One region of the Kitasatospora sp. NPDC093102 genome, then DNA from elsewhere that is predicted to be linked to it. Evidence: riboswitches for the same ligand, from Rfam matches in the RefSeq annotation. Region 1 holds a riboswitch; each other region holds the start of a gene.
The links. Region 1 has a riboswitch for cobalamin ahead of AB0O11_RS34000 (aldehyde dehydrogenase family protein). Riboswitches for the same ligand answer to the same signal wherever they lie in the genome.
Positions count from the first base shown of each region.

Region 2: it holds a riboswitch for cobalamin, as region 1 does, so the genes downstream of both, AB0O11_RS12760 (HoxN/HupN/NixA family nickel/cobalt transporter) here and AB0O11_RS34000 (aldehyde dehydrogenase family protein) in region 1, are expected to answer to the same signal.
Region 3: it holds a riboswitch for cobalamin, as region 1 does, so the genes downstream of both, AB0O11_RS06710 (ribonucleoside-diphosphate reductase subunit alpha) here and AB0O11_RS34000 (aldehyde dehydrogenase family protein) in region 1, are expected to answer to the same signal.
Region 4: it holds a riboswitch for cobalamin, as region 1 does, so the genes downstream of both, AB0O11_RS31010 (cobalamin biosynthesis protein) here and AB0O11_RS34000 (aldehyde dehydrogenase family protein) in region 1, are expected to answer to the same signal.

Region 1 is NZ_JBFBFA010000048.1:6,374-11,294, reverse strand. It holds gene AB0O11_RS34010 (protein-glutamine glutaminase family protein) at 1-512, shown strand, start outside; partial or broken gene AB0O11_RS34005 (ISL3 family transposase) at 595-797, opposite strand; partial or broken gene AB0O11_RS34000 (aldehyde dehydrogenase family protein) at 792-1,205, opposite strand; cobalamin riboswitch at 1,415-1,606, opposite strand; partial or broken gene AB0O11_RS33995 (IS5 family transposase) at 1,768-2,417, shown strand; gene AB0O11_RS33990 (IS110 family transposase) at 2,439-3,680, opposite strand; partial or broken gene AB0O11_RS33985 (IS5/IS1182 family transposase) at 4,024-4,305, shown strand; gene AB0O11_RS33980 (hypothetical protein) at 4,360-4,921, opposite strand, start outside.
Region 2 is NZ_JBFBFA010000007.1:125,328-130,248, forward strand. It holds gene efp (elongation factor P) at 1-100, opposite strand, end outside; gene AB0O11_RS12745 (aminopeptidase P family protein) at 181-1,287, opposite strand; gene rpmG (50S ribosomal protein L33) at 1,702-1,866, shown strand; partial or broken gene AB0O11_RS12755 (cupin domain-containing protein) at 1,930-2,085, opposite strand; gene AB0O11_RS12760 (HoxN/HupN/NixA family nickel/cobalt transporter) at 2,117-3,232, opposite strand; cobalamin riboswitch at 3,263-3,476, opposite strand; gene AB0O11_RS12765 (metalloregulator ArsR/SmtB family transcription factor) at 3,558-3,941, shown strand; gene AB0O11_RS12770 (hypothetical protein) at 4,016-4,921, shown strand, end outside.
Region 3 is NZ_JBFBFA010000003.1:226,505-231,425, reverse strand. It holds gene AB0O11_RS06725 (glycosyltransferase family 2 protein) at 1-354, shown strand, start outside; gene AB0O11_RS06720 (glycosyl hydrolase) at 360-1,442, shown strand; gene AB0O11_RS06715 (glycosyltransferase family 39 protein) at 1,439-3,097, shown strand; cobalamin riboswitch at 3,144-3,303, shown strand; gene AB0O11_RS06710 (ribonucleoside-diphosphate reductase subunit alpha) at 3,496-4,921, shown strand, end outside.
Region 4 is NZ_JBFBFA010000037.1:67,444-72,364, reverse strand. It holds gene AB0O11_RS31020 (hypothetical protein) at 1-209, opposite strand, end outside; gene AB0O11_RS31015 (alpha/beta hydrolase) at 865-1,971, opposite strand; cobalamin riboswitch at 2,357-2,490, shown strand; gene AB0O11_RS31010 (cobalamin biosynthesis protein) at 2,598-3,590, shown strand; gene AB0O11_RS31005 (cobyric acid synthase) at 3,587-4,921, shown strand, end outside.

The sequences.
Region 1 (4,921 bases):
GTTCGCGGCAGAAACCCGGGCCTCAGGAACTGCTTGAGCGCACCGGCCTGCCCTCCGAGGGGTCCGCTGCCGCACGGTTCAACGTCCACCTCGCGACACACCTCACCGAGGCCGCCACCACCCTCCGCCCCCGCCTCGACCCCCGCGACCCGCTCACCCGCCTGCGCCGCCACGTCTTCGGCACCACGCCCGCCACCGACACCGAGCTGCTCGGCCTCGCCCACACCCTGATCGACGTCAACTACCCCATCACCCCGGACACCCTCCGAGCCCTCCAGTCGCTCACCCCCCTCCTCACCCCCGGTACCACCACCCCCTCCCCCGAGGCCCTCACCACCGTGGTCCTCGGTATCCCCGACCCCCGCCCCGAAGACGTCTGTGACCTCCTCGACATCGCCAAGGCCCTCCTCGACTTCAACGATCTCCGCAGGGTCCACCACCCGTTCACCATCGACATCCTCAAACGCGCGGCCGAGGGGCACGCCCCCGACCAGAACATCCGGGCGACGTAGCCGGCCCGCTGTCACCCGAGGGGACCGGTAGGGACTATCAGGATTCCGGCTCTGTTCCGTAGTCGGTGGTGACGCTGCGTCCTCATTGCGGGAGGAGGACGCGGTGGCGGAGGAGGTCGAATCCGGCGCGGCCGTGCATCTGGCGCATGATCCTCCTGGTGCGGGTGTTGACGCCTTCGGTGCGGCCGTTGTGGTACGGGAGGGTGAGTCCGGCGTCGACGGCGGCGCGGTCGAGTTCCAGGCCGTTCGTGAAGGAGTGCAGGTGGGGCAGGTCGGCTGGCGCATCGAGTACACGTCGATGCCCGTCCCGGCGTTGTCACTGAACTCGCCCTTCAGCAGGTGCGGGATGCCGGCGGCGAACTCCACGACTTCCAGGCCGCGTTGGATGTCGCCGTGGGCGTCGGCCACGGTCTTCCCGTGTTCGGCGGAGAGCAGCCGGGCGAGTTCGTCCTTCTCCCGCTCGACCAGTTGGAGGAAGCGCAACAGCACCCGGGCCCGCCGCTGCGGGTTCCAGGCCGCCCACACGGGCTGTGCCTGGGCCGCGTCGGCGATCACCGCCTCGACCTCGGCGCGGTCCGCCAGCGGCACCCGGGCCTGCACCCGGCCGGTGTTGGGGTCGAAGACGTCCCCGTAGCGGCCGGAGGTGCCGGCGGTGGGCTTGCCGGCGACGAAGTGGGTCAGTTCACGGACCATCGGTTCCTTCTCTCGACAGGGATGGGGAGAGGAGGAATGGAGGCCGCCGACCGCGAGCGGGCGCACGGTGGTGCGCCCCTCGGCACGGGCGTGCGGCGGTAGAACGGACCGTCAGGGTGTGGGCGCCCCGGCAGCCGTCGGCACGGGACAACCAGGAGCAGTGGAACGGGAGCAGCCCGGAGTCATGCGTGTCGTCTCCATCCTCGTGGAAAACACGAACCACCCGCGGCCGGTATCCTGACTCCCGGATCACCGCACGCCCTCAGGCCTTCCCGGCTGGCTGCCAGTGGCCGTCATCTGCGAGGACGAACTCCCCGGTCACAGTGGCGGGACCGTGCCGGACTCACACCGGCTTCCCTGACACCGCGGACCTGCCGTCGACCATATAGTTGGACGTCCTAGTAAGTCCAGAGGTCTGTGTAGGCGTTGCGCCATCGGGGCCTGCCACCCCGAACACCGCCCCGACTACCCCCTGGAAGAAGACCGTCCGCGACTTCGCCATCGCTTAGGACTTGTCCGCCCGATCATGTGACTATCGGTTGCCTTGCTCGTTGTGCTGGGCATGGGGCGGGGTGATCTGACGGATGAGGAGTGGGAGCGGCTGCGGCCGTTCCTGCCGGTCAGCAACAGGCGTTGTGGCCGGTGGCGGGATCACCGGCAGGTGATCGACGGGATTCTGCACCGGGTGCGCACTGGTGTTCAGTGGCGTGATCTGCCGGAGCGGTTGGGGCCGTGGAAGACCGTCTACGAGCGGCACCGGCTGTGGTCGGCCGACGGGACCTGGGAACGCCTGCTCCAGCAGGTGCAGGCCGAAGCGGACGCGGCCGGCGACATCGACTGGGACATCTCGGTCGACTCGACCATCGTGCGGGCCCACCAGCATGCGGCCGGTGCCCGCGCTGACCCGCCACCGGCCCTCGGGCCAAAGGGGGCTGGGCCAGGGGAACACCAGGACGAGACGCCGTGGCAGAGCCTCGTTGCCCGCCTGGTGGAGGTGGTGCTGGAGGCGAGGGCCTGAGCCGCTCGCGCGGCGGGTTCACCACCAAGGTCCACCTGAGCGCGGACGGCCGCTGCCGTCCGCTGTCCCTGGTCGTCACGCCGGGGCAGCGGGCGGACTGCACGCAGTTCGAGCCCGTGCTGGAGAAGATCCGCGTCCCGCGGACCGGCTTGGGCAGGCCCCGCAAGACGCCCGACAGCCTGGCCGCGGACAAGACACCCCATGCAGATATCGGGTCAAGCAGCTGCAGCGAGTGGTGACGGTTTCGGCGGAGCGAATGCGATCGCTTCATCGAACTTCTGGCAACTGGTCAAGCAGTGGTGGAGCTGACCGAGCATGCGGTTGAACAGGTGACGGAGGGCCGCGTAGTAGCGGTCACCGGTCTCCCGTCGCCGGTTGTAGTGGGCATGGGCGCCGGGCGAGGCGGTGAGCGCTGCGAAGGACCAGTGCCTGCCGGTTGCGGCCAAGCGACTGTTCTTGATCCGGCGATGGCTGACGCGCCGGCTCTTGCCGGACTCCCGCGTCACTGGGGCACTTCCGGCATACGCTTTCAGATCCCGAGCGGTGTCGAACCGGGTGCGGTCGTCGCCGATCTCGGCGAGTATCCGGGCGCCGGTGAGCACGGCCAGGCCCGGAAAGCTCGTGATGATCTCCGCATCGGGATGCTGCAGGAAGAGCTCCTCGGTGGCGCGCGCCAGGTCGTCGCAGGCCTGGCAGGCCGCCTCGAGCTGGCCGAGCAGAGCGAGTGTCTGGCGTCCCATCGCTCTTTCCACCAGGGCCGGTTGGTGCAGCCAGGACTGGCGGAACACCTCGAGCAGCCGGTCGGTCTCGGCCTCGATCCGGCGCTGGCGGCCGGCCCGCATGACGGCAGCCTTGAGCCGACTGCGGGTGAGCTTGGCGGCCTCGGCCGGGGTGGGGGCGATTGCCAGGATCGCGCGGGCCTCACGGGACAGCAGCCGCTCGCGCTTGCCAGCGAACGCCTCCAGGACCGCCGGGTAGTACTCGCGCAGGTGCGATCGCAGACGGTTGTGGGCCCGGGTGCGGTCCCAGACCGCGTCCTGCTGGGCCCTGGCAAGGACGCCGATCGCCTTGACCAGGTCGGAGTCGCCCGGTAGAGGCCGGTGGAGTTCGGCGTCGGTGCGCAGGATGTTCGCCAGCACGACGGCGTCCTGGTGGTCGGACTTCTTGCGAGAGACGACGTGCCGGTCTCGGTAGCGCGCCACGGCCATCGGGTTGATTGCGAAGACCCGACGCCCGGAAGCCCGCAGACAAGCCACCAGGAGCCCGCGTGAGGTCTCGATCGCGATCGGGATCGGATCGTCCGGGCTGTCGCCGTGCTCGGCAAGCAGTCGCAGCAGGTCCTGGAAGCCTGCCGCGTCATCACTGATCCGAAGCTTGCCCAGCAGGTGGGCTTCGGAGTCGACCACCGCCACGTCGTGATGGTCCTCGGCCCAGTCGATCCCGCAGGTCACGTGCATGCGCACCCCTTCCGAGCCTTCGCTGTCCGTCGGCGTCGAGCCGCGGCAGGACCACCCGGCGACCTAACAGAAGCGCTCGCGGGCGCACCACCTCATCAGCCGTCCGTGGCCCCAGCTGCCCCCGGGGTCCTCGCTCTCGTGAAGAGCTCCACGGCTCCGGCTGATCAGGAGGTGGCCCTGGGAACGGCTCGAACAACGGCACCGTACGACGACCGCGTACCAAACGGCAGGGGCCGCGCATGCGTCCCTCTTGTCGAAGCGCTCCCAGGCGCCGCTTACAGACCAGACGTCCCGCCCCGCCCCTGCCAGGACCGCCAAAAAGCCGACCCACGACGCCTATTAGGCCTACAGCAACGGCCCTTGCCGCGCCTACCTGCGCAGGCGCGGCATCCCGCACACGATCCCGGAGAAGACCGACAGCCGGGCCGCCCGCCTGCGCAAGGGCTCGCGCGGCGGGCGGCCACCGGGCTTCGACGAGGAGCGGTACAAGAAACGCAACACCGTCGAACGCGCCATCAACAAGCTCAAGCACGCCCGAGCGGTCGCCACGCGCTACGACAAACGCGGCTACGTCTACCTCGGCACCGTCGCCGCAGCTGCCCTCGCCATCTGGCTCCGCACATGATCGCCCGGACAAGTCCTAGCCGAGCAGCGGTCCCGCCAACTGCCGGTGGGTGGGTCAAGCAGGCACCTGGCCGGCCACGAAACCCTGCGGTTCCCCCGGGGCCTTCCCTGCGTTCAGGCGCCGCATCGCCTCCGCTGCAATCAGCGCGGTCGGGATGGCCGCGGCCGGCACCGTCCACCACGGCAGGCCGACCCAGAACGCGAGCACCGCGGGCATGACGCAGGAGAACAGCGTCCAGAAGATGAACGACCGGACGAGGGCAAACGTGGTGGTACGGCCGGTGAACAGTCGTGTGCCCAGGGCGGCGGCGAGCACCGCCAGCAGCGCGACGGCAGTGCCCAGCCCGGCCAAGAGCTGCACCTCGTCGCGGGGCTCGTCGACGGAGGCCTGCGCGACGCCGGCCCGCTCCAGGCGCATCACCTGGCCGCGCCACAGCGTGCCGTCCACCCGGTCGCCGGGCTTCAGATCCTCTAGCAGTGGCCCGTCGTTGCCGAACCGCACCGTGCCGCTCCAGGACGGCGCGCCGTCCAGCGTTGCCAGGCGGTCCTTGTGCCGGAGGACCGTGCCGCTGACGGTGAACGACACCGTGCGCACGCACTCCTCGACCGCCGCGCCC
Region 2 (4,921 bases), on a different contig from region 1:
CCTTGCCGGGCTTGACGTGCTGGAACTCGACGACGGACCAGAGCTTGCCGCCCTCCAGCTTGAGGACCATGCCGTTCTTGAGATCGTTCGTGGAAGCCACGGGCGCACTTACTCCTGGATATAGCTGTCAAGGAACCAAGGGTTTGCGTCCTGCCGCCGACGGCCGTCGGGAGGCCGCGGTCACAGGGCGAGGAGCTCCTTGGTGGTGATGGTGAGCAGCTCGGGCCCGCCCTCTTCGAGGGGGCGCACGACGAGCGTGTCCTCGATCCGGACCCCGCCCTTGCCCGGGAGGTGGACCCCTGGACCGACGGTGACCGGTACGCGGCTGTCCAGTTTACCCATGTCCGACGGACCGAGGCGCGGCGCCTCCCGGATCTCCAGCCCGATGCCGTGGCCCACCGGGCGCGGGGAGGCCTCGGCGTGGCCGGCCGCCTCCAGGACCTGCCGGGCCGCCCGGTCGGGTACGCACTGCTCCACCCCTGGTCCGAGCGCCTCCCGCCCCGCCCGCTGGGCCCGGAAGACCAGCCGGTGCAGCTCCACCTGCCAGGGCGCGGGGGTGGCGCCGATCACGAAGGTGCGGGCGGTGGAGACGCCGTAGCCGCGGTACTGGGCGCCCATCACCACGGTCAGGAAGTCGCCCTCCTCCACCCGGCGGTCGGTCGGCTGGTGGGCGGCCTGGCCGGAGTGGGTGCCGGTGCCGACCGAGACCGGGAAGGCCGCCCGGTCGGCGCCGTGGTCGATCATCCGGCGCTCCAGCTCCATCGCCAGGTGCCGCTCGGTGCGGCCGACCAGGATCGACTCCAGCAGCTCGCCGAGCGCCTGGTCGGCGATCTCGGCGGCGATCCGCAGGTCGGCGATCTCGCGCTCGTCCTTGATCACCCGCAGCCGCTCGACCGTCTGCCCGAGGTCCACCAGCCGGGCCCCCTCGGAGCGGCCCCCCACCGCCCGGTGCCGGGTGACGGTCAGGTCGTGCTCCTCCACCGCCAGGCCCGACACCCCGGCCCGCGCGGCGGCGGCCGCGGCGGCCAGCGCGGTGTCCGAGCCGGCCGCCACCGGCATCCGGGTGATGTCCGGAGCGATCAGGTGCTCCCCGGAGTCGTCCGGCGGCAGGTCGTCCGGCAGCGCGAGCAGCGCCCGTTCCCTGGTCAGCAGCAGGCTCGCCCCGCAGGGCGCGCAGCCCGTCAGGTACCGCACGTTCGCCGCACGGGTGATCAGCGCCGCGTCGGCCCCGGCCGCACTGCAGTGCTCCCTCACCCGCTCCCGCCGCCCCGCGTACGCATCCGCCATGCGTCGAGCCTACGAACCCCCGGCCCGAACCGCCCGCCGAGCACCCCCGACAGAACCCCCGGTGCCCCTTGCGCGCCCCCTGCGCGACCGCGCCGTCACTACCGGACACGCGCCGTGGCCCCCGCTCCCCCGCGCGCCGCACCCCGAGCCTCGGCGGTGCCCACCCCTCACCGCCCGCTACCGTTCGTCACCACTCGTTCACCACTCGTCCGGGTCGAACGGGCCCCGCGGCGGTGCGGGATCGTGCTGCCGAAGCCGGGCCGGCAGCCGGTGGGCGGACATGGACGCTTCCTGGCGTCCGGGAATGGGCAGGGCCGGGCTCGCGTTGGAATGCACGAAAATGGCTTCCATTTCGGTGTACGGTCCCGGCCCGACGCACGAGACCCGGCACCCCGGACCCCAGGAGGACGCCCGATGGCCCGCAGCGAACTGCGCCCGGTGATCAAGCTCCGCTCCACCGCCGGCACCGGCTTCACGTACGTGACCCGCAAGAACCGCCGCAACGACCCGGACCGGATGGTCCTGCGCAAGTACGACCCGGCGGCCGGCCGGCACGTCGACTTCCGTGAGGAGCGCTGACCCCGCACACACGAACGGCGCCTCCCCGAGCCCGGGGAGGCGCCGTTCCGTCCGCTCGACGGCTCAGCGCGGCGGCGGGACGGAGACCACCATGGTCAGCCGCAGCACCCGCTCCCCCGTATTGCGGTAGACGTGCGCGTACGAGGCGTCGAAGGAGACCGTGCCGCCGGCCGGCACCGGATGGTCCGCACCGTCGTGGACCAGGGTCAGCTCGCCGTCGCGGGCACGCTGCTGCTCGCGGCCGCCTGAGTCACGAGTTCTCGGGCGTCCAGCGCTGCTCGACCCGGGCGAGCTTCCAGTACCCGATCGCGATCGCCCAGACCACCACGAACAGCCCGGCGATGGCGTAGCCGACGTTGTCCAGCGAGATGTCCGCGATGAACCCGGAGACCGGGTCGGTCAGATCGAGCTTCTCGTGCAGCACCCCGACCAGCTCGATGGTGCCGATGATGAAGGCCACCGCGATCGACAGACCAGTGATGGTCAGGTTGTAGTACACCTTCCGGACCGGGTTGGCGAAGGCCCACTGGTACGCGAAGTTCATGAACGTCCCGTCCAGGGTGTCGAACAGGCTCATCCCGGCCGCGAACAGCAGCGGCAGGCAGACGATCGCGTACCAGGGCAGGCCGGAGGCCGCACCCGAGCCGGCCATCACCATCAGGGTGACCTCGGTCGCGGTGTCGAAGCCCAGGCCCAGCACCATGCCCACCGGGAACATCTGCCCCGGCCGGGTGATCGAACGGGTCGCTCGGTTCAGCACCCGGGCCATGAAGCCGCGCGAGTCGAGGTGCGCCTCCAGCTCCTCCTCGTCGAACCGCCCGGCCCGCATCGCCCGGAACACCTTGAGGATGCCGAGCAGCGCCGCCAGGTTGAGCGCGCCGATCAGGTAGAGGAACGCGCCGGAGGCCGTCGTGCCGACCATCCCGAGCCACTTGTGGGTGGTCGACTCGTCGTCCATCAGCGTGTTCGCCAACTGCGCGCCGCCCGCCACCAGGGCGGCCATCAGCACCACCATCGAGGAGTGCCCGAGGGCGAACCAGAAGCCCACCGAGACCGGCCGCTTGCCGTCCGCCATCAGCTTGCGGGTGGTGTTGTCGATCACCGCGATGTGGTCGGCGTCGAAGGCGTGCCGCATGCCGAGGGTGTACGCGGTGATGCCCAGGCCCACCCCGAAGACCTGGGTGCCGACCGCGTACTTCTCGGGTGCGACCAGGAAGATCAGCGTTCCGAAGGCCACCACGTGCATGGCCAGGATCACCGTCATCAACCCGGCCGTACGGACGGTGTCCTCGCGCCGCCATCTGAAGGCGGGCAGGACGGAAGGGGCCGTCTTCGCCCCGGCGGCAACGGTTTCGGGCAGGGTCATCTGCAGATCACGCTCCAGCACCTCGTGGAAAACCTCGTGAGATGCCGTGGCCGGTCTCCTGGCTTACGGGACGCCCGTACCCGCCTTCCCAGGCGCGCGAGGCGCCCAGTGGCTCCGTGGGTACGGCCGACGTTCCTCCGCAGGCGGAGGAACGACCCGATCACAGTGGCGAGGGCCGCTCCGGGCTGGGACCCCTGAGGGTCCGTCACCGGTCTTCCCGAGCACCACGGCGGGCTACACCGTAGGGGCCGGGCCCGACCCGTGCAAGGCTGCGCACCTGCGCAGGTGTCCAGGATCACAGGGATCCGCCTGCAAGAATGTCCGCATGCATCTCGTACCGGCCGACCGCGCGGGCCACCGCACCATCGACGGGCACCGGGTCTGCGAGGCCATCGCCGCGATCGGCGACCCCGCGCACGTCCGGTCCTGGGCCGAGCGGTTCTCCCTGCTCGCCGACCCCGGGCGGCTCGCCCTGCTGCTGGCCCTCCACCGGGCCGGCCCGCTCGCCGTCACCGACCTCGCGGTCGCCACCGGCATGCGCGACCCCGCCGTCTCCCAGGCCCTGCGGCTGCTCCGCACGGCCGGCGTGGTCACCGGCGACCGAGACGGACGAGTGGTGCGCTACCGGCTCGTGGACGACGCCATGCGCCCCCTCCTGGACGAGTGCGCCGCCGCCGAGCACCACGAACCCAGCGCGGCCGCGGGCTGACTCCCCCTCGGGCCGGCCGATTCCCGGGAAGGGCGCGGCGCGCCGGAGGCCGCCCCTGCCAGTACGATCATGGTGTGCCGTCCCACCCCCACGCCTGGCCCGCCGACCGCTGGAACACCGACCCGGTCAAGGCCCGCGTGCTGGCGGTCGCCCGCACCCTCACCTCCGCCACCCGGGTCCTGGACGTCCTCTCCCTGCTGGGCCCGCACGGCATCGACCTCTACTTCACCGTCAACCCCGGTTCCGCCTTCGCCGACCGCGCCCTGGACGAGTACCTCCACGGCCTGCCCGGCTTCACCGTGCTGGACTGGGAGGACGCCGTCCGCCGCCACTTCGACCTGGCCGTCGCCTGCGCCGTCCACTCCTCCATGCACCGCCTGGACGCCCGCCTCGTCGTCCTCCCGCACGGCGCCGGCTACAACCGCCTGGTCACCGAGTCCACCGGCGACACGATCAGCGCCGCCGGCCTGTCCCGCAACGAACTCACCCACCGCGGACGGGTGTTCGTGGACGTCCTCGGCCTCTCCCACCCCGAACAGCTGGACCGGCTGCGGATCTCCTGCCCCGAGGCGCTCGACGTCGCCAAGGTGGTCGGCGACCCGTGCTTCGACCGGATGCTCGGCAGCCGGCGCTCCCGCGACGGCTACCGCGCCGCGCTCGGCGCCACCGGCGACCGACGGCTCGTCGTCGTCAGCTCCACCTGGAGCGAGCACTCGTTATTCGGCAGCCGTCCCGACCTGCCCCAGCGGCTGGTCCGCCAACTGCCCGCCGACGAGTACACGGTGGCCGTCGTCCTGCACCCCAACGTGTGGAGCCGCCACGACCCCGAGGCGCTGCTCGACGACGCCCGCCGGATGGGCCTGCGCCTGATCCCGCCCCACCAGGGCTGGCAGGCCGCACTCGTCGCCGCCGACTGCGTGATCGGCGACCACGGCTCGGTCACCGTCTACGGCGCCGCCCTGGACCACCGCACCGTGCTC
Region 3 (4,921 bases), on a different contig from region 1:
GCGACGATCATCTTCCCGCTCTGGCACCGCAACCCCTACCGGCTGGAGGCCTGGGCCGCCCGCATGATGTACGGCTGGGCGCACGTCTTCGCCATCTGGGACATCGTGCGCCGCAACCGGATGGCCTGGCAGCCGACCGGCTCCAGCGGCGCCAAGAGGAACAAGACCCGCCGGTTCTGGATCGGCGTCATCGCCTGGGGCGGCGGAACGGCCCTGCTCTGGGTGCTGCTGAGCATCTGGCGGATGCTCACCATGGGACCGCTGAACTTCGCCCTCGTCCTCGCCTCCGGCCTCTTCTACGCCACCATCGTGGGCCGGGTCCTCGTCCAGCCGCGCCCCACGGAAGCAGTGTGATCGCCATGACCGCCCACCTCCGGCGGGCCGGCCGGCTCCGTCGCCGGCTGGCGCTCCCGCTGCTGACCGCCGGGTTGCTGCTCCTCACCGCCTGCGGCCCGGAGGACCCGGGCTTCGCGATGCAGCAGGACGTCGCCGCGCCCGCCCCGGCCGCCGCCAGCACCCCGGGCGCGCCCCCCGCCGCCGCGGTGCCGACGCAGGCCGCCCAGCCCAAGGCCCTGCCGGCCGGCGTCCCGTACGACGTCACGCCGCTGCTCAAGCCGAAGAACAAGTACCTCGGCACCGCCCTGCCCGGCGTGCCCGCCACGATGGACGCGCTGCCCGGCTACGGCGGCGCGATCGGCAAGCAGCCCAACGTCCTGGAGTTCTACGCCCATTGGAAGGGCGGCTTCGACACCGCCGGCGCGCGCCGGATCCACGAGGCCGGCGCGCTGCCCTTCATGGCCTGGGAGCCGCACGAGCCCTCGCTCGCCGCGATCGCGGCCGGCGACACCGACGACTACGTGCGCGGCGTCGCCAAGGCCGTCGCCAAGCTCAACCTGCCGATCGCCATCAGCATCGCGCACGAGATGAACGGCGACTGGTACCCGTGGGGCCGCCAGGCCGCCAGCCCCCAGGACTTCGTGGCCGCCTGGCGCCACGTCCACGACCTCTTCGACCAGGCCGGCGCCACCAACGTGATCTGGGTCTGGAGCCCCAACATCACCGTCCCCGCGCCCAACACCCGCCTGGCGCCGTACTACCCCGGCGACACCTACGTCGACTGGGCCGGCATGACCGGCTACTTCACCAACGACGGCCCCAAGACCTTCGAGGCCCTGTACGGCCCGACCATGGCCGAGATCCGCACCTTCTGCAACAAGCCCTTCTTCATCAGCGAGACCGCCGCCGAGCAGGGCAGGCACCAACAGGCCTTCGTCGACCAGCTGTTCTCCGGGATGGAGGCGCACGACGACATCGTCGGCTTCATCTGGTTCAACATGATCAAGCGGGCGGACTGGCGGGTCGAGACCGTTCCGGACACCCTCGCCGCCTTCAAGAAGCGGGTGTCCGCCCCCCGCTACGGCTTCGACATCCGGAACCCATGATGACCAGCGACCTCTCCCCCACCCCGAAGCACCCCGCCGGCCCGGTGTCGGACGTCCCCCCGCCGGACGGCCCGGAGCCCCGTACGCCCGTGCCCGTCGACAACCCCGACGGCGTCGAGCTGGCCCCGTACACCATCCCGCAGGTCCCCGCGATCGGCTGGGACCCGGGCCCCAGCCCCCGCCGCCGCTGGATCGCCCGCGGCCTGCTGGGCGCCGTCCTGACCGTCCAGGCCGCACTCTCGCTGCGCCTGCTGGCCGCCGCGCACCCCGAGGAGGCGGCCGCCATGGTCGTCGGGCGCCAGCAGCTGGCCCACCTGCTGCACGGCACCCCGGTCACCACCGACCTGGTCGACCGGGTGCACGGCTCGCCCTGGCTCTACCCGCCGCTGGCCGGCGCCGCCGCCGACGCCAACGGCATCTGGGGCACCCGGCTGCTCAGCCTCGGCTTCGCGCTGCTGACCACGGTGCTGCTGTACTCGCTGACCAGGCGGCTGTTCAACGAGCGGGTCGCCATCTGCGCCATAGCCGTGTACGCCGTCCTCCAGTCCACCGTCGTGGTCGGCTTCTACGCCGCGCCCGAGTCCCTCGCCGTCCTGCTGGTCGCCGTCGCGGCCTGGACCACGGTGTTCACCGCCCGCCGCCACCCGGCCATGGCCCTGCTCGCCGCCCCACCCACGGCACTGGCCTGCGCCGTGGCCTACTCCGCGGCCTTCGCCGTCCCCGCGCTGGTCGCTCTCGCCTTCGCCTGCGCCCGGCCGTACCATCGGGCCGGCCCGGCCGCCGTGCGCGCGCTGCTGGCGGCCCTCGGCACCCTCGTCCTGCTGCTGCCGTTCGGCACCCTGGGCAAGGTCGCCGGATGGTCGCCCTCGCAGGGCAACGCCCCCGGCTCCACCGGCTCGATCCTGCTCGGCACGCTCCAGTGGGCCGGCCTGTTCACCGTCCTCGCGGTGGCCGGCACCATCGCCTACGCGCGCCGCGAGCAGATGAACGAGCACGACGCACCGGAGAAGGACGCCGTCCCCACCTCCCGGAGCCGGCGCGCCCTGCTCGGGGCCACCCTGACCGTCACGGCCCTGCTGATCCCCGCCGCCCACCTGTGGACCGGCACCTCCGGCGCGTTGTTCCGCCACCTCGGCTACGGCATGCTGCTCGCCGCCCCGCTCGCCGGGGTCGGCCTGACCCGGCTGGTCGGTGCCCACTTCCGCCATCCCCAGCTGGGCATCCTGGTCTGGGTCGCCCTGCTCGCCCTCGGCCTGGAGCAGTCCGCCCTGCGCTACCAGAACGGGCCCGACTCCGGCCGCCTGCTGGCCGTCCTGCGGGCCCACACGCAGCCCCAGGGCCGCTACCTCACCGAGGTCGACGGACTCGCCGAGTACTACCTCGGCAGCGTCTCCAAGCCCGAGCAGTGGGTCTCCGCGCGCACCGGCACGGAGTACCGCGACGGGGCCGGGGTCGAGCATCACGGCGACGACGGCAGCGTGGCCGCGATCCGGGACGGCTGGTTCACGATGGTCGTCCTCGACAGCACCGCGCCGAGGGCCACCGACCGGGCCCTGAGCGAGGCCCTGGCCGTCGCCGGGCACTACCGGCTGGTCGCCCAATTCACGTCGCCGACCGGCGATTCGAGTACGTACAAGGTCTATCTCAAGCACTGACCGGCCGCCCGGCCTACGCACATCCGCGACACGACAGGCACAACATATGGTGCCGCCGCAGTCCGGCGGCACTACATGTATGCTCACTCCTGCTGTCGATGCAGGGGAACCCGGTGCGAATCCGGGACTGCCCCGCAGCGGTGTGCGGGCGGCTCCAGCAGCCGTACCCGCGAGTCCGATGACCTGCCGAACAGTGTGCGCCACGGCCCTCCCGCAGAGGCCGCGCCGGCACCAGCAGTACCCCCTCCGGGCCTCGCGGGCGGGCCGGGGAGTCACCGTCGCGCGACGCCGTCTGCGTTCGCGCCGTGCTCCCCTGCCCAGATCGGCCCGGTGCCCCCGATCACCGCCGCCGATCGCCGCCAGGAGAGAGCGCCTTGACCATCGCCGCCTCAGCCACCCTGCCCGCCCAGGGCTCCGGTACCGCCTTCACCGACCCGACGGTCTCCGACCCCGGCGGCGCCCTGCTGCGGCTGCTCACCGACCGCAGCACCGACCTCACCGAGGTGGACCCCGGCCATGTCGCCGCCGCCGCGCTGCGCGGCCGCCACGCCGGCTCGGACTTCGCCGAGCTGCGCGGGCTGGCCGTGGACGCCGCCGCGTCGATGATCGCCGAGGACCCCCAGTACTCGAAGCTGGCCGCCCGCCTGCTCGCGCTGGAGATCGTCGACGAGGCGACCAGCCAGGGCTCGGTGTCCTTCTCCGCCTCGATCGCCGTCGGCCACGCCGAGGGCCTGATCGGCGACACCACCGCGGCCTTCGTCGCCAAGCACGCCGCCGCCCTGGACGGGCTGGTCGACGCCGCGGGCGACGACCGCTTCGAGTACTTCGGCCTGCGCACCGTGCAGTCCCGCTACCTGCTGCGCCACCCGATCACCCGCAAGGTGATCGAGACCCCGCAGCACTTCCTGCTCCGCGTCGCCTGCGGCCTGGCGGTCGGCGACAGCGAGCAGTCGGTGCGCGAGGTGGCCGAGCTGTACGGCCTGATGAGCCGCCTGGAGTACCTGACCTCCTCGCCGACGCTCTTCAACTCCGGCACCCGCCACCCGCAGATGTCGAGCTGCTACCTGCTCGACTCCCCGCTGGACAACCTGGACTCGATCTACAACCGCTACGCGCAGATCGCCCGGCTGTCCAAGCACGCCGGCGGCATCGGCCTGTCCTACTCGCGCATCCGCTCGCGCGGCAGCCTGATCCGCGGCACCAACGGCAAGTCCAACGGCATCGTGCCGTTCCTGCGCACCCTCGACTCCTCGGTCGCCGCCGTCAACCAGGGCGGCCGCCGCAAGGGCGCGGCCTGCGTCTACCTGGAGACCTGGCACGCCGACATCGAGGAGTTCCTGGAGCTCCGCGACAACACCGGCGAGGAGGCGCGCCGCACCCACAACCTCAACCTGGCGCACTGGATCCCGGACGAGTTCATGCGCCGGGTCAACGCCAACGAGGACTGGTCGCTGTTCTCCCCGGCCGACGTGCCGGAGCTGGTCGATCTGTGGGGCGCCGACTTCGACGAGGCGTACCGCAAGGCCGAGCTGGCCGGCAAGGCCGTCCGCACCATCCCGGCGCAGACCCTGTACGCCCGTATGATGCGCACCCTCGCGCAGACCGGCAACGGCTGGATGACTTTCAAGGACGCCTCCAACCGCGCCGCCAACCAGACCGCGCTGCCGGGCCGCACCGTGCACTCCTCCAACCTGTGCACGGAGATCCTGGAGGTCACGGACGACTCCGAGACCGCCGTCTGCAACCTGGGCTCGGTCAACCTCGGCGCCCACGTGGCTCTTGATGCCCGTGCCGATGACCTGATCAACGCCATGGACTGGGAGC
Region 4 (4,921 bases), on a different contig from region 1:
ACCAGCAGCGCCTGCCCCCACGCCTTGGCGGCGGCGCCGACCGTCATGGCCAGTGCCCGGCCCGCCGCGCGGGCGTCCTCCGGGAGCAGCTCACCGCGCTTGTCGACCTCGGCCAGCTCGCCGGCCCAGCGGGCGACCCGCACGGCGTCCACCAGCATCCGTCGGGCCAGCGGCGCCAGCTCGGCGGGTGCCGGGAAGCCCTCCGGCACGGGAACCCGACCCCGCCCGGGAGCCGGAGCGGGCCCTCGTCGCCGGGGTACTCCGTTACGGGGGACACCCGCCCCGCCCGGCCTGCCACCGGTGGGCCGGTGGGCCGTTCCGGGGAGACGGGTCACCGTCGCACCGGTACCGATCGTCGGTGGGAGCGGGGCATCACGGTCGCGCGGGTTCCGAGACGTCACGTCGAGCAGTCTTCCCCTTGTACCGGCCTTCTGTCACATCCGGTTGTCCGTACGACCGGGCGACCGGCGGCGGCACCTCCGCAAGATCGGGCAACAGCGGCAAACCGCCTGGCTGGAAACGTGTGACCCGGCCATGCCACTGGCGCCACCCCGGTCGCCGAGAATGCTCGACCGATCACCGTGCGTACGGGTGGGGGGTAAGGGGTCGGTCCAATTGTCGCCCCTGACGGCAGGGGGCTTTTCGCGCGGGGAATCCGCTCCGCCGACTTCCCGCGGGACTGTCCAGCCCGAATCCGGACGGATGGCGGACGGGGTGGCGGGGTCATGCTGCACGAGAAGTCGGACCGGCCGACTTTTCGCGCATGCCCGGCGAAAAGGCAGAAACGTTCATTCGTGGACGGCGGAATCCTCGCCGGAAAACCCGGTGGGGCTCAGCCGAAACCGCTCGCACGGCCAGGGGGGGCTACAGCAGCGGCGTGAGCCAGCGGCGGAGGAGCTCGGTGTAGTGGTCGGGGGCGGTGTTCCAGAGGGTGGCGTGGTCGGCGCCGGGGAACGTCTGGAGGCTGACCACGTCGGGGCGGGCGGCAGCCAGCTTCTCCGCGCTGCCGAAGGGGGCTATCCGGTCCTCGGGGCTGTGCAGCAGGAGAGTGGGCACGCGCAGGTCGGTGCCCTCGGCGATGCGGCCGAAGTCGGCGAGGTCGACGCCGGTGCGGCCCTCGGCGGCGAGGGCGCCGAGTTCGGCGGCGACGCCCTGGAAGCCGGCCCGGGCGGCGTCCCGGCGGGCGGAGGCCGGGAGGTCGAGCACGGGCGAGTCGAGGATCAGCCCGCGGATGGCGTGCGACCAGGCGGAGCGGGCCGCCGTCCGGAGGACCGTGGTCGCCCCGAGGGACCAGCCGTAGAGGATCACCGCGCCCGCACCGCTGTCGAACGCCAGCCCTACCGCCGACTCGATGTCTCGCCACTCGGTCTCGCCGAAATGGGTCAGCCCGTCGGGGGAGGCGGGGGCGCCCTGGTCGCCGCGGTAGGTGACGGCGAGGGCGGGCAGGCCGAGCCGGTCGAGGACGGGGAGCACCGGGAGGGTCTGCTGGCGGTCGGCTTCGGGGCCGTGCACCAGGATCACCCAGGTGCCGCGTTTGCCGTCGAGCTGCCAGGCGGGCAGCGCACCGAGCTCGCCCTCGGCGATGGTGTCGGCGAAGGCGAGGCCGAACGCCTCGGTGGGGTCGCCGAGGTGGACCCGGGGAGTGAGGCGGACCTCGGTACCGGCGGTGAGGGTGCCCCGGTCGGCACGGACCAGGCGGCGGGTGACGCCCCGTTCGTCGCTGCGCAGGACCTCCTCGACGACCGCGTGCCCACCGTCCGCCCACTCGACCGCCCAGCGGCCGGGGCGCAGGCTCTCGGGGCTGCGGGTGAAGGTGACCCGGCCGGGGGCGAGGCTGTGGACCAGGATCGGACCGGACTCCTGGACGGCGGTCGCCGGACGGACCATCTGCTCGGAGGCCCGACGGCCGATCACCAGCACGGCGGCCCCGACCGCTGCGGCCGCCACGACGGCGGCGGTTCCCCATCGCATTTCGCTCCCCGCTCTGTTGGTCACGGACCGGACGGTGTTCGAGCACCAGTCCACCGGCGCCCCGCCCGCCCGGCCACCGGGCTAGGCCGTCCGGGTGACCCCAGCGGCGACCCGACGGTGCCGGGGAGAGGCCGGCAGCGGGCGGTGAAGGAGTCGACGATGGGGCGACGGGGGGCCTTCCGCGGAGCATGCCACCGGAAGGCCGCCGTGGAGCGCGATACGGCACCGGCCGCCGAACGCGCGAAGCGGCACCGGGCCGATGCCGCGCTGGGCGATCCCACAGGGTGTCAGTCGGCGGCGCCCGCGTGTGACCAACCCCTCCGCGACCTCGGTTGACTCCCGGTTCGGGCCCGTGATGGGATCCTGGGGCCAAACGGAGGCATGGAGAGGAAGCCGGTGGAAGTCCGGCGCGGTCCCGCCACTGTCACCGGGGAGCACGCTCGGAACATCGCCACGGCGGGCCGTCGACGGCCGCTGGAAGGCTCCGGGAGTGCGTTCGACCCGGAAGCCAGGAGACTCTCGCCCCCGTCACGTCGATCCAGGGCGCGGACCCTGAGTGAGGACACGCACGCGATGCAGGCTGCCCCGCCCCGCCGGACTCCGAGCTGCCTTCCGCCGTGCCACCGATGACCCCGCCGGCACCTTCTCCGTCTCCGCGCACGCTGACCTGCGCCGCCGCGTTCGCGCTCGGCGCCGTCGCGGGCTACGCCGCCGACGCCCGCTTCGCCGACCCCCGCCGGGGCCACCCGGTCGCCGTCTTCGGCACCGCCGCGACCCGGCTGGAGCGGAGGCTGTGGCGCGACGACCGCGGTGCCGGGGCCGGGTACACGGCGCTGTGCGTGGGCGCGGTGGCGGCGGGCGCGCTCGCCCTGGACCGTACGGTGGGCCGGCGCCCGCTGGGCCGGGCTGCGCTGGCGGCGGCCGCGACCTGGACGGTGCTCGGCGGCACCTCGCTGACCCGGGAGGCGCGCACCATCGGCCGTTCGCTGACCGCGGGCGACCTCGCGGCCGCCCGCGAGCGGCTGCCGCACCTGTGCGGGCGGGATCCGAGCGCGCTGGACGGGCAGCAGATCGCCCGGGCGGTGGTCGAGTCGGTGGCCGAGAACACGGCCGACGCCGTGGTGAACGCGCTGACCTGGGGCGCCCTGGCCGGCACCCCCGGCCTGCTGGCCTTCCGTGCCGTGAACACCCTGGACGCCATGGTGGGCCACCGCTCGCCGCGCTACGCCCGGTTCGGCTGGGCCTCGGCCCGGCTGGACGACCTGGCGGGCTGGCCGGGAGCCCGGCTGACGGCGCTGCTGACGGTGGCCGCCGCACCCGAGCCCCGGACGGCCTGGCGGGTCTGGCGGCGCGACGGCTCCGCGCACCCGAGCCCGAACGCGGGCCAGGCGGAGTCGGCGTTCGCCGGCGCGGTCGGCGTGCGGCTGGGCGGGACGCTGCAGTACGGCGAGCGGATCGAGCACCGGCCGGTCCTGGGCGCAGAGCTGCGGCCGGTGACGGTGGACGACATCGAGCGGGCCTGCGCGCTCTCCCGGCGGGTGGGCGCACTGGCGCTGGGTACGACGGTCGCGGGGCACGTCCTGCTGCGGGCGTTCCTGGGGAAGAGGGGAAGGGCATGACGAACGCGCTGCTGGTCGCGGGGACGACCTCGGACGCGGGCAAGAGCGTGGTGACGGCCGGGATCTGCCGTTGGCTCGCCCGCCAGGGCGTGCGGGTCGCGCCGTTCAAGGCGCAGAACATGTCGCTCAACTCCTTCGTCACCGCCGACGGCGCCGAGATCGGCCGCGCCCAGGCGATGCAGGCGCAGGCCGCCCGGGTGGAGCCGGAGGCGGCGATGAACCCGGTGCTGCTGAAGCCGGGCGCGGACGGCCGGAGCCAGGTGGTGCTGCTCGGCCGGCCGGTGGCCGAGGTGGGCGCACTGGACTACCGCGAGCGCAAGCCCGTTCTGCTGGAGCGCGCCCTGGAGTGCCTGGCCGACCTGCGCCGCCGCTACGACGTGGTGGTCTGCGAGGGCGCAGGCTCGCCCGCCGAGATCAACCTGCGCGACCGCGACATCGCCAACATGGGCCTGGCCACGGCCGCCGCCCTGCCGGTGGTGGTGGTCGGGGACATCGACCGCGGCGGGGTCTTCGCGGCGATGTACGGGACGCTGGCGCTGCTGTCGGCGGAGGACCAGCGGCACGTGGCGGGCTGGTTCGTCAACAAGTTCCGCGGCGACGCGCGGCTGCTGGCACCCGGGCTGGAGATGCTGCACCGGCTGACCGGCCGTCCGGTGCTGGGCACACTGCCGATGCTGCCCGGGCTCTGGCTGGACGCGGAGGACTCGCTGGACCTGTCCACGGTGGTGGACCGGGCGGACGGGCCCGGGCCGCTCGGCGCGGACGTGCTGCGGGTGGCCGTGGTGCGCTTCCCGCGGCTGTCCAACTTCACCGACGTGGACGCGCTCGCGCAGGAGCCGGGCGTGCTGGTGCGCTGGGCGACCAGGCCGGAGGAACTGGCCGACGCCGACCTGGTGGTGCTGCCCGGTACCCGGGCCACCGTCGCCGACCTCGCCTGGCTGCGCGAGCGCGGCCTGGAGCCGGCCCTGAAGGCGCGGGCGGCGGCCGGGCTGCCGGTCCTCGGGGTCTGCGGCGGCTACCAGATGCTGGCGCACTCGATCGTGGACGAGGTCGAGTCCAAGTCGGGTGCCGTCGAGGGCCTCGGCCTGTTGCCGACGCGCGTGCGGTTCGGCATCGAGAAGGTGCTGGCACGGCCGGTCGGCGAGGCCTACGGGCAGCGGGTGGAGGGTTACGAGATCCACCACGGGGTGGTGGCGGTCGAAGGCGGCGATGCGTTCGTCTCCGATGACCGGGGGCGGAGTCTGGACGGCTGCCGGGTGGGCTCGGTCTGGGGCACGACCTGGCACGGCGTGCTGGAGAACGACGGGTTCCGCCGCGAACTCCTGCGTGAG